Regions from separate parts of the Thiorhodovibrio winogradskyi genome, predicted to be linked through region 1. Evidence: predicted binding sites of a transcription regulator. Region 1 holds the regulator's gene; the other holds the start of a gene.

Region 1 (5,867 bases):
CCAGACTGGAGATAGGTTCAATCCGCATGTCACGATCGGTGTGGCGCCACTCAATTTGTTACAGGAATTAGAGCAGAAACCATTCGACAAGTTTACCTTCGGTGCCAATGACATAGCGATCTATCAACTCGGCAATTTTGCAACAGCGTCCAAGCGCCTAGACCGCGACCGCTAATCCATTTTCACCTGAGACCCCCTAACTCATCATCTTAGCTGGCGGCGCACCGGCACGTCACTTCAACATTATGACCGAGCAGAATTCAGTGGGAATCATGCCCAATGCCCCCGGCATGACCCTGGCTCCAAGTCAGGTGACCGTCTTAACCCTCGAATAATCCAGAAGATGGTGTCTCATGATTGATTACACTCAGTTTGATTACTCAATACTTTTCATAGCGGTACTAGTGATAGGCTATGGTATCTATGCGCTCATACGTGGCGAATTTCAATGGAATTTCACAACGGCGAAGCGAATAGAACGCCCAGTGTCGTTTTGGCTGTCGATCGCTTTTTCTTTTATCGGCGGAGGACTCATGCTCATGCTGGGAATGAATATCTGCCCATGCTAGAACTGGCCTCGCTCGCGCGCTTTCTGAACACACTCGATGCGCTGCCGGAGGGCGCACGCGATCTGGTCACCGCGCATCACCCGCTGCGCGAGGTGGGCACCAAGGGAACCGCGCTGACCCGGCATGGCCAGAAGGCGCTCTTAAGGAACTCGCCAAACGCCCGCTGCTCGCGGGTCATGTCCATGATGCCTTTGACCTCACCGAGCAGAGCGTGGCGGGGCCGGTGCGCATGATTAGCGCCGGCACCCTGTCGCGGCGTCTGCGCTCCCCCTCGGCGATTTTCAACGAGCTGCGCTGGGATAGCGAGCATTTGCGCGTGAGTCTGCGCGATCTCGACGTTTACCCCACGACTGTCATGATGATCGGCGACCTGCCCGAAGACGCAACCCCTCAGCGCCGTCCGGACAAGCAAGTCGCGCCGGTCGAGAAGGTTCCGGCTGTGGATCCACCGTTGCATTGATTGCGCTTGGCGCCGCGGGGCTGCGACAGTTAGGATTCTGGCATGCGCTTGAGTCACTTAACTTCTTGTGCATTGCTCAAGAATCAATGTCTCTTGCAGCACCCTGTAGTGGCGGCGATGATGGTGGAAATGACAATTCCCCTTGTCAAATCGCGTCAAATGCGGTGCGTCAGCACTTCACAAGCGCGGAAGCTGCACGTATACTCTTGAGTTATTCGCTTCGGCGAATGCGCGAGTCGGGGCCGCGGGAGCGGTCAAGAAAGTCTGGTGACCCGACAGTCGGCAGGAATCGGCCTAAGCTGTCACCTGGGCCAACTGAGCCAGACAAGCTGGACCGACTCACGCGGGTCCGACCCACTCGGCCCCGACCCTTTCAGATGGCCGGGCAGTCCTGGTTTCCTGTTCTGACATCAACTGCTTACCCGAAAGACGTTACCATTTAGGAGAGAGACAATGACGAAGTTTTCTAAGATGATTGGCGTTGCCGCCATTGCTGGCGCTGCCGCCTTCTCTATGGGTACCGCACAGGCTTGGTGGGGTCCTGGTTGGGGCGGCCCCGGTGGTTACAATGATGGCTGGGGTGATGGCTTGGGTGACATGTTGGGCGACGGCTATGGCGACTTCAACATGAGCATGTCGGGTGGTGGTCGCGGTCTAGGACGTGGCCGCGGTTATGGCTATAACCGTGACTATTATGGCTATGGCCCTTATGGCCACGGCTACCCCTATGGCGGCTACGGCCATCCGGGTTATGGCTACGCGCCCCCGGCTCCCTATGGTGCTCCCTATGGCGCGCCTCCGGCTCCGGCCAACAGCGGCGAATCCAAGTAAGACTGACTCTAGCAGTCTGTTACACAGCGCAGACAGCCCAGGCACCGAGTGCCTGAGCTGGGCTCCGAGCCGCGCCGACCCAGGCGCGGCTTTTTTGTGCCTGCTCGATTCCCTGTTTGCATCTAGGGTTGGCCTGATGGGAGGCTCCACTTGATCTCCGTCAATGACGGCTGCAAAATGGCAAAAAACTGATCGGAGTGGAGCGCCTTGAGTCAGGATAAAATTATTTCTTTCGAAAATATCCGGGTTGCTTGCCGCAACTGCTCGCTTAACGCCCTTTGCCTGCCAATGGGCTTGTCAGGCGAGGATGTCGAGAAGCTGGAGAGCGTGATCAAGCGCTCGCGGCCGCTGCATCGCGGCGAGCATCTGTTTTACGGCGGTGAGCGTTTTCAATCTCTCTTTGTCGTCAAGACCGGGTCGGTCAAGACCTACACCCCGAGCTCAGAGGGCGGCGAGCAGGTGCTTGGCTTTCACTTGCCCGGTGAGTTGATCGGCCTGGACGCCATCGATCAGGATTTTCACGCCTGTTCGGCGCGGGTGCTTGAGACTTCGGCGATCTGCGAGGTTCCCTTCCGCAGGCTCGAGGAGTTGGCGGCCACCCTGCCCTCGCTACAGCATCAACTCTACCGCCTGCTGAGCAAGGAGATTGTCGAGGAATCCGAACTCCTGATGCTGCTGGGCAAACGCAATGCCGAGGAGCGCCTGGCGGCTTTTCTGGTCAGTTTGTCCCAACGTCTGGGCAAGCGCGGTCTGTCGACTACGGATTTTCACCTCAGCATGTCCCGGCATGAGATTGGCAATTATCTAGGCCTGGCGGTTGAGACCGTGAGCCGGCTGTTTACCCGCTTTCAAGACGAGCGAATGCTGGATGTTGACAGAAAACATGTTCAGGTACTTAACATGCCGCGTATTGAAGCCCTGGCGGGCATCGCACAAAACCGCACGGGCAAGCGCGAAACCAGCTGATTTTCTTGCGGGCTGGCGCCCTTGCCGGAGCCGCCGAGCCCGCCACCATCGCGCAAAAAAACACATCTACCTCCATACCGTCGCTTGCGCGCAAGGCGAGGGACAGTCAACCCGCCTTGCATCGGCGGCGCAATCACGACATCCTTAGTGCCCTTTTCCGCCCGGCTGGTTGCAGGCAACCGGCATTTGCAGTCTCTTTCAGGATTTCCTGTCATGCATGACCTTCGCGATCAACCTGCGCGTCATCTCCCGGCCTTGGCTGGTCTTGGCCGCGCCTCCATCGGCATCAGCAGCGCGCTGCTGGGAACACTTTTGCTGTTCTTCTCTGGCGGCCTGCTGGCATCCGAGGGCGGCACCGCACATCTGAATCTGACCACCACCTGGGTGGGACTGACCTCGCTGCTGATCTTTGTCGTCGCCTATGGCCTGGTGATGACGGAGGAATTTACCCATCTGCGCAAGTCCAAGCCGGTGATGCTGGCGGCTGGCGCGATCTGGCTGCTCATTGCCTACTACTACGAAACCCATCACGGCAGCCCCCATGCGGCGGCCGAAGCGGTGCGACACAACATCATGGAGTTCGGCGAGCTGTTTTTGTTCCTGCTCGCGGCCATGACCTACATCAACACCATGGAGGAGCGCCTGGTTTTCGATGCCCTACGCTCCTGGCTGCTGCGCATGGGGTTTGGCTACCGCACGCTGTTCTGGATGACGGGTTTTCTGGCCTTTTTTATCTCGCCGGTGGCCGACAACCTGACCACCGCGCTGTTGATGTGCGCAGTGGTGATGGCGGTGGGCGCCGACAGTCCCAAGTTTGTTGGCCTGGCCTGTATCAACATCGTGATCGCGGCCAACTCAGGCGGCGCCTTCAGCCCCTTTGGCGACATCACCACCCTGATGGTCTGGCAGAAGGGCATTATTGATTTCGAGTCCTTCTTCCGGTTGTTCATCCCCGCGCTGGTTAGCTTCGCGGTGCCAGCCTGGTTCATGCACAAGGAAATTCCCAACGTCAAGCCGCCGCCGAGCCAGGAGCGCGTACGCATGAAGCGCGGCGCCATTCGGGTGGTGCTCTTGTTCCTCGCGACCATTGCCACGGCGGTGAGCTTTCACAATTACTACCACCTGCCGCCGGTCCTGGGCATGATGACGGGTCTGGCGTACCTGAGCTTCTTTAGTTATTACCTGAACATGACCGGTGAGATGTCGACGGTACGCGCTGGCAACATCGAAGACAGCATGCCTTTTAATATCTTCAACAAGGTGGCACGCGCGGAGTGGGACACCCTGATGTTCTTCTACGGTGTCATTTTGTGCGTCGGCGCCTTGGGTTTCATCGGCTATCTGGAACTGGTCTCCCATGTCGCCTACGACGGCATGGGCCCAACCATCGCCAACACGCTAATCGGCATTCTGTCTGCTGTTGTGGATAATATCCCGGTGATGTTCGCGGTACTGACCATGAGCCCGGAGATGAGCCAGGGCCAGTGGCTGCTGGTGACACTCACCGCTGGCGTGGGCGGCAGCCTGCTATCCATTGGCTCCGCCGCCGGCGTGGCGCTGATGGGCCAGTCCAAGGGCATGTATACCTTCTTCGGGCATCTTAAATGGACGCCCTATATCGCGGCGGGTTACTTCGCGTCCATCCTCAGCCACTTCATCATCAACTTCGGAACCTTCAAGCTGCCAGCTAATTGATAGCTGCCCCCAATGACTGGCAGCCGGCAGACCGACATCGCTCATGAGCCAGAGCCGGCCTCGGTCTGCCGCAGCCACACACACTGGCCTCCACTGGCTTGGTCGATGGCGACCAGCCGCTGGCGGTGGGCGTCAAGCTCGGCCCCGCTCGCGCGCATGACCACCAGGGCCGGGCGGTCCTTCGATAGCATCCGCGCCACCTGCGCACCCTGCCCGTCGCGCGGGCGTGCCGGCTGGCTGTCCAGCTCCAGGCTGACCTGACCGCCGGTCATGGCCAGATAGACTGCAGCCAAAATCTCGGCATCGAGCAGGGCGCCGTGCAGATCGCGCTTGGTGTTGTCGATCTGATAACGCTTGCACAGGGCATCCAGGCTGTTGCGTTGGCCGGGATGGCGGCTGCGGGCCAATTTCAAGGTGTCGATCACTTCGCACTGATTCTCGATTCGTGAGGCGTCCTGGCGCCACAGGCGCAGTTCGTGATTCAGAAAGCCAAGGTCGAAGGCGGCGTTGTGAATGATCAACTGGGCGCCAGCGATGTAGTCCAGAAATTGCTCGGCCACATCAGCAAAGCGCGGCTTGTCGGCGAGGAAGTCATCGGAAATGCCGTGCACATCGACCGCCCCCTCCTCCACCGACCGGTCCGGTTGCAAATATTGATGAAAATTGCTGTGCGTGAGGCGGCGGTCGATGAGTTCGACACAGCCGATTTCAATAATGCGGTGGCCTTCACTCGGCTCCAGGCCGGTAGTTTCTGTGTCTAGTACGATCTGTCTCATGCTGTGTTAGCCTTTTTTCTCTGCCTTCTCTGGCAGCCGCGCCTTCTGTTGCATCCTGGCATTCTTGGCCTCCTTTTCCATCTCGGCGATACCTCGGTTGGCGAGCCTGTCGGCGGCTTCATTGCCAGGATGTCCGCTGTGCCCGCGCACCCATCGCCAACCCACCCGATGCCCGGTCAGCGCACCGTCGAGGCGTTGCCAAAGGTCTTGATTCTTGACCGGCTCGCGCGCCTTCGTGAGCCAGCCATTGCGCTTCCAGTTGGCCATCCAACGCTCCACGCCATCCTGGACATAGCGCGAATCGACCGTGATCACCACCTCGCTCGGGCGTTTGAGCGCTTCCAGCGCCTGGATCACCGCCATCAGCTCCATGCGATTGTTGGTCGTCATGGGCTCCCCCCCGCAGAGTTCTTTTTGGTGCTCGCCCCAGCGCAGCAAGGCGCCCCAGCCGCCCGGGCCCGGGTTCCTCTTGCAGGCGCCATCGGTAAAGACTTCAATCGCATTAGTCACGGCTGGACTCCCGTGCGGTGGGTTTGACCGCCCGACCAGGCAGCAGCGAGGGTCGTGGCT
Region 2 (5,867 bases), 1.6 Mb from region 1:
GCGCTTCGACATGCAGTGCGCAGGGTTGTCCGAGAAAGGCCGCCGCCTCGCCAAAGGTGCGTGGGGGCCGGAGGATTTCCAGCACCCGCTCATCCCCATCGGCCGAGAGCAGCGCCAGTTTTTACCCGGCCATGCTCCAGGATATGGAAGCCCTCCAGGCGCTCGCCGCGGTTGCACAGTACTTGACCACGGTGCGCCTGGCGCGGATGACAGCCGGCGGCGAGAAAACGCAAGGCCGCGCGCGGTGCGCTGGCGAAGACCGGGATGGTCTACAGTAACGCCAGGCTGGCGATCGCGCGAGTGTCTGGAGGCATGGCCTTGGCAAGGTTCTGGACGCTCAGGCGGCCAAGGCCAGTTTCAGATCCTCCAGCGGATCGCCATTCGTCAGGCGCAGGTCATAAGCCGCTTGCAGCCGGGCAAAGATATTGGGCGTGATGAAAGCCGGCGGCTGCGGGCCTAAGTTGATGCCCTTCACGCCCAGATACAGCAGCGTCAGCAGCACCGCCACCGCTTTTTGCTCGAACCAACTGATCACCAGGGTCAGCGGCAGATCATTCACTGTGCAGTCTAGTGCCTCGGCCAGTGCCACCGCGACCATGATGGCGCCATAGGCATCATTGCACTGCCCCATGTCGAGCAGACGCGGCAGGCCGAGATGCTCGCCATACACATGATCGCGAATGCGATACTTGCCGCAGCCGAGCGTGAGAATGAATGAATCCTCCGGCGTGGCGGCGGCGTAGTCAGTAAAATAATTCCGCCCCTTCTCGGCGCCATCGCAGCCGCCGATGACAAAGAAATGGCTGATCTTGCCGGCCTTGATCGCCTCCAGAATCGGCCCGGCCTGCTCCAGAATCACCTGGCGATGGAAGCCGACCGGCTGCTCGGCGCCCAGGCGCTCTTCACAGGGCGGACAGGCGCGCGCGGCGGCAATCACGGCGCTGAAATCGCCATCGGTGATGTGCTGCCCGGCAGGCACGGCGACGGCATTGGTGGTGAATAGCCGATCACGGTAGCTGTCGGGCGGAATCAGCACGCAGTTGGTGGTGCCGACGATGGGGCCGGGGAAGGCGGCGAATTCCTTTTTCTGATCCTGCCAGGCGCCGCCATAATGACCGGCGAGATTGGGATGCTCCTGGAATTTGCTGTACATGTGCGCCGGCATCATCTCGCCGTGGGTATAGACCTTGATGTCGGTGCCTTTAACCTGTTCGAGCAATTGCCACAGATCGAGCAGATCATGGCCGGTGACCAGAATGCCTGGGCCGGCCTGGGTGCCTTCGCGTAACGGTGTCGGGCGCGGCGCGCCGAAAGTGGCGATATGGCCCTCATCGAGCATCTGCATCACACGCAGATTCTTCTCGCCGCACTCCAGGCAATACGTGAGCAGGGTGTCTTCGTCGAAGTTGACATTGGTCATGGTGGCGAACAGGGCCTCTTCGATGAAGGCTGAGACGGCTTCATCCGACTGGCCGAGCCGGCGGGCGTGATGTGCATAGGCGGCCATGCCTTTAAGGCCAAAGATCAGCAGCTCTTGCAAGGATTGGACATCCTCGTTCTTGCCACACACGCCTGGGCTGTTGACGCAGGCGCTGTTACGAAAGGTTTGCTCGCATTGGTTGCAGAACATTAAGTAGACTCCCGATATGGTTTAGTAGCGTTTTGGTGTATTTTGAACAGGCTGCCTGGAGCGCGCCACGCCGTTCGGTAGGCGCACGATCAGCACGGGAGGGAGTCTGCGGCCCGACACCGAACTTAGCCTTGACTTGAGTCAAGCGGTGTAGGAGGTTGATTCGTGAAAGTCGTACCGTCGAGGACACTACGCCCGACGTCCCCTTGAGGACAGCGACGCGGCTGCGCGCGGCTTCATCGCCGCACATGACAGATGTATCATCGAAGGCTGCTGGGCAGATAGGCAGATTAAAGGTACCAGGTTCGAATTCTTTTCAAGCCACGATGAAACCAGGCGGAAACAGAGAAAACAAAGCTTGACCTAAACGCGGACAAGTTCCCGGCTTACTCTCCGTTTACTTAATTACTGTCGTATTTAGCTCTCGACCGTGAGCATTTTTTTCATTGGATTTGGAGGATAACCTTGAGTCCTTACAATTATCCATATCTTCCGGCCCCAGCACCGCTAGGACTGTATACAGCGCCTAGGATCTGCTGAGATACTGTCCCATCATGGTGATTGGTGGTACAGGGAAGATGCGCGGATAGGTGCCAAGGTCACCGACGATGCGCAGACGCTGAAAGACTGGAAATTCCGCTTGATCTGCCTGAAGTAAGAGTGCGGCTACGAGTGCGCGCTGATTGAAAAGTGATTCCGCCTGATCGACTATATAATCCGCCTGCCCGAGGCACTGGAGGCGGATTTTCTGCTGATCTATCGGCTATTGGATGCAGAGTAGAAATGGGATTATGGCTCAGTTTATTGGTATTTATTCATGAAAGTCTCGACGCAGCAGATGATCAAGGCGCGAGGTGCGATCTTTGTCCATGAATTTAGCCGATTCATCCAGTGTTCGGGCATTGCGGCTGGACTAAATATCGTAGCGGGGTATGTGTTTTATGCCGCATTTGGGTTTCGGGAAGATTGGCGCTACCCTGTATCGATAGCCTTTGCCTTTTTAATCGGAATGCTTGCCAGCTTCTATTTAAACAGAATATACACTTTTAGTAGAAGCAACCGCTCTTTGGCTCATGAAATACACGCATTTATTTTCGTCTCCATGATCGGTTTAGGGGTTACCGCGCTTATTGCTACTTTGTTTCGTAACTATTTGTTGTCGGTTTTTGCTGAGTTTTCAGTCCCGCGGGAACTTAGAAACAATGTTGAGTTGATGAGTCACGTCGCCGCGGTTGCGGTGGTTTCTCTTTACTCCTATCCGGCGCACAAGATGATTAGCTTCCGACAGAAAGTAATTGCGCCCCCAGTAGCGACTGGTATTGATGATTGAATCACGAAACTTTCCCCACATGTGCGCGAGAGTAGTTTTAAGAACCGAGAGGGTCTTTAACCATGTCTAATACCGGGTCACAACAAATCGCCATCATTATCGGCGGTGGTCCCGCCGGCCTGACTGCGGCGTATGAGTTGGCGAGCCGATCCAACATCAAGCCTGTGCTTTTTGAGGCTGGTGAATGCCTTGGGGGTATATCACGCACTGTGGTTTATAAGGGAAATCGTATTGATATTGGCGGACATCGATTTTTTTCCAAATCTCAGCGCGTGCTTGACTGGTGGCTGGGTATACTCCCAATACAGGGGGTTTCCTCTCTTGAGAAATTGAATCAAGCGGATCGCAGTCAAGTCTCTCATGGGGCATTGCAAATAGATCCCGTGGGGCCAGATCCGGAAACAACCGACTTGGTCATGCTGGTTCGATCCCGGTTATCCCGCATTCTGTTTCGTGGTCATCTATTTGATTATCCGCTTCGTCCATCATTCAAGGCGCTGCGGCAATTTGGGTTCACCACCGCGGTCACCATACTTTTTGGTTATATTGAAAAAAAAATTTTCCCGATCATGCCGGAGCGAACGCTTGAGGATTTTTTGGTCAATCGTTTTGGTTGGCCATTGTATGAGAGTTTTTTTCGCGATTACACTGAGAAAGTCTGGGGTGTTTCGTGCCGCCAGATTTCTCCAGATTGGGGGGCTCAAAGAATTAAGGGTGTTTCGATATTCAATCTCCTCAGTCACGCTGTCCGCAGTCTGATGCCTAAGAGCAAGACACAGCCGGGAAGAGAAATCGAAACCAGCCTGATCGAGCGATTTCTGTATCCCAAACTTGGCCCGGGCCAACTTTGGGAACGAGTCGCTGAACTTGTCGAAAAAATGGGCGGAGAGATTCATTTGCGTACCTCCGTCGCGGAGCTGCACCAAATTCCCTCTGGTAAAATTTCATCCATCACGGTTATTGGGCCAACCGGAACCAGGCGCATAATGACTGGGGATTGGTTTATCTCGACTTTGCCGGTAAAACAACTCATTGAGCAAATTCATCCCCCACCACCTGAACAGATAAAAACAATTGCGAATGGGCTTCTTTACCGTGATTTCATTACGGTAGGCTTGTTGCTTCGGCCTGTGAAAGCGTCGACTAACCGCTTGGTAAACACAGAAGGGGAATGGATTCGTGATAACTGGATTTATATCCAGGAGCCAGAGGTCAAGGTCGGGCGGATACAAATCTTCAACAATTGGAGTCCATATTTGGTCGCGGACCGGAATCATTTGTGGCTCGGCTTGGAATATTTCGCCAACGAGGACGATAGGATTTGGCGGTTGCCGGACGATGAGATGGCCAAGCTTGCAATCTCTGAACTAAGCACCTTAGGGATGGCGGATGAAAATGATCTTCTTGATTATACTGTAATCCGTGTACCCAAGGCTTATCCTGCTTATTTCGGCACCTTTGACAATTTTTCTGAGATCCGTGATTACCTTGACCCAATTGAGAATTTGTTTCTGATAGGCCGCAATGGTATGCACAGATACAATAATCAGGACCATTCGATGCTGGCGGCTATGACCGCAGTTGACAATATTCTGGCCGGAATAAAAGAGAAATCAAACATTTGGTCAGTTAACACCGAGCAGCGATACCATGAGTCCGTCAGACCACAGTGACAGGCAATTGGACTGCCAACAGCTGAAGATACTTACATGTCTAATAAAAATCTAGCAAGGCTTTATTGGGCATTGGTTGTCACCTGGCTACTGATCATCAGTTTACAGGATCCATCGTACGATGGGATCTGGCACCTGCACGTTGCTTGGCTCATTGAGAAGGGGGAATTGATTCCTTTCGAGGATTTCTTCGAGCATCACACCCCGCTGCTTTGGGATGTTCTTGGGCTCTATTTCCGCCTTGGTGGGAGCGAGTCATTTTTTTTAGTTTTTGGTAATGCCGTTGTATTGTTTTGCGGATTGTGCGTGGTCATTGGCTTCTATCATATCGGCCGACATCATGCCAAGGGGCATTGTGAAGTCCATGGTAACAACAGTGCGCAGTATGAAAATATTCCGCCGGGCATGTTGGGAACAATGTTTTTCATTCTTGCCGATGGCGTGGCGGCTCATCTGTTTATTCCACGTCCGGAAACCCTCAGCACAGCCTTTTGCGTCGGCAGCTTTTACTATTGGATTACAACTCGTAACAACGCAAGTCAATCGACACTTCGTCTCGGTCTGTCCGGAGCGCTCTTCTCGCTAGCAGTCCTTGCCAGCCCAAGATTTCTGGTTCTTGCGGGTCTGTTCTTGCTCCCGACTGACACGAGGTACCCTTGGATTGATTTTAACCTTCGCCGCATGACCGTGTTTGTTAGCAGTTTTAGTCTGACTATCGTCTTTTATTTGTTCGCGTCGCCGGTGACGCTAGATCAGTTTCGCTTCATTTTCTCCTTCAGCTCACTGTTACAGCGGATTGGGGAGGGAAATCAATCCGCCTCGCTTTTCTTTGTTGTGGGTTTCGTCGCGCTTCTTCCGCTGACCTTGCTTGGTATCCTACTATCACGTTTGGAACTGAACTCACGCATCCAGATATTAGTATGCACCAGTTATGTTTTCCTGGTTCTTCTCGTCTTGTACCTAGCCTCCGGGCAATATGTGTATGCGCAATCAGCAAGCCCTCTATTCGTGCTTCTTGGTCTGCTCCTCGTACTTGTGCAGAATCAATTGGCGACGGCCGGGATAGGACGAGACATATTGTTCGCGACTTGTATCGCGACCTGGGTTCTACTATTTTCCATTCGGCTTACCATTTACACTGTTGTCAATTCTCTAGATCTACCGGCTAATCTTACTATTTTTGACCGGTTGGGTGATATCTCCACCGATCTTACAGCGATGCCAGAAGGCGAAC

The links. The regulator FNR, encoded in region 1, switches genes on or off when oxygen is low (the NO sensors DNR and NnrR bind a similar motif). The targets are predictions, from matches to a motif close to TTGATNTANATCAA.
Region 2: hcp (hydroxylamine reductase) is a predicted target of FNR. The motif match lies at 1,762-1,775, and genes of this name have one in related genera.

What each region holds. Positions count from the first base shown of each region.
Region 1 is NZ_CP121472.1:3,025,342-3,031,208, forward strand. Features, by position in the region: gene Thiowin_RS13690 (2'-5' RNA ligase family protein) at 1-175, shown strand, start outside; gene Thiowin_RS13695 (hypothetical protein) at 563-802, shown strand; gene Thiowin_RS13700 (hypothetical protein) at 799-1,029, shown strand; gene Thiowin_RS13705 (sulfur globule family protein) at 1,483-1,860, shown strand; gene fnr (fumarate/nitrate reduction transcriptional regulator Fnr) at 2,068-2,826, shown strand; gene nhaD (sodium:proton antiporter NhaD) at 3,040-4,521, shown strand; gene dnaQ (DNA polymerase III subunit epsilon) at 4,563-5,297, opposite strand; gene rnhA (ribonuclease HI) at 5,304-5,807, opposite strand; gene Thiowin_RS13730 (class I SAM-dependent methyltransferase) at 5,800-5,867, opposite strand, start outside.
Region 2 is NZ_CP121472.1:4,604,593-4,610,459, reverse strand. Features, by position in the region: gene Thiowin_RS21115 (cyclic nucleotide-binding domain-containing protein) at 1-85, opposite strand, end outside; gene Thiowin_RS21110 (hypothetical protein) at 132-278, shown strand; gene hcp (hydroxylamine reductase) at 338-1,630, opposite strand; gene Thiowin_RS21100 (GtrA family protein) at 2,448-2,960, shown strand; gene Thiowin_RS21095 (NAD(P)/FAD-dependent oxidoreductase) at 3,023-4,633, shown strand; gene Thiowin_RS21090 (hypothetical protein) at 4,670-5,867, shown strand, end outside.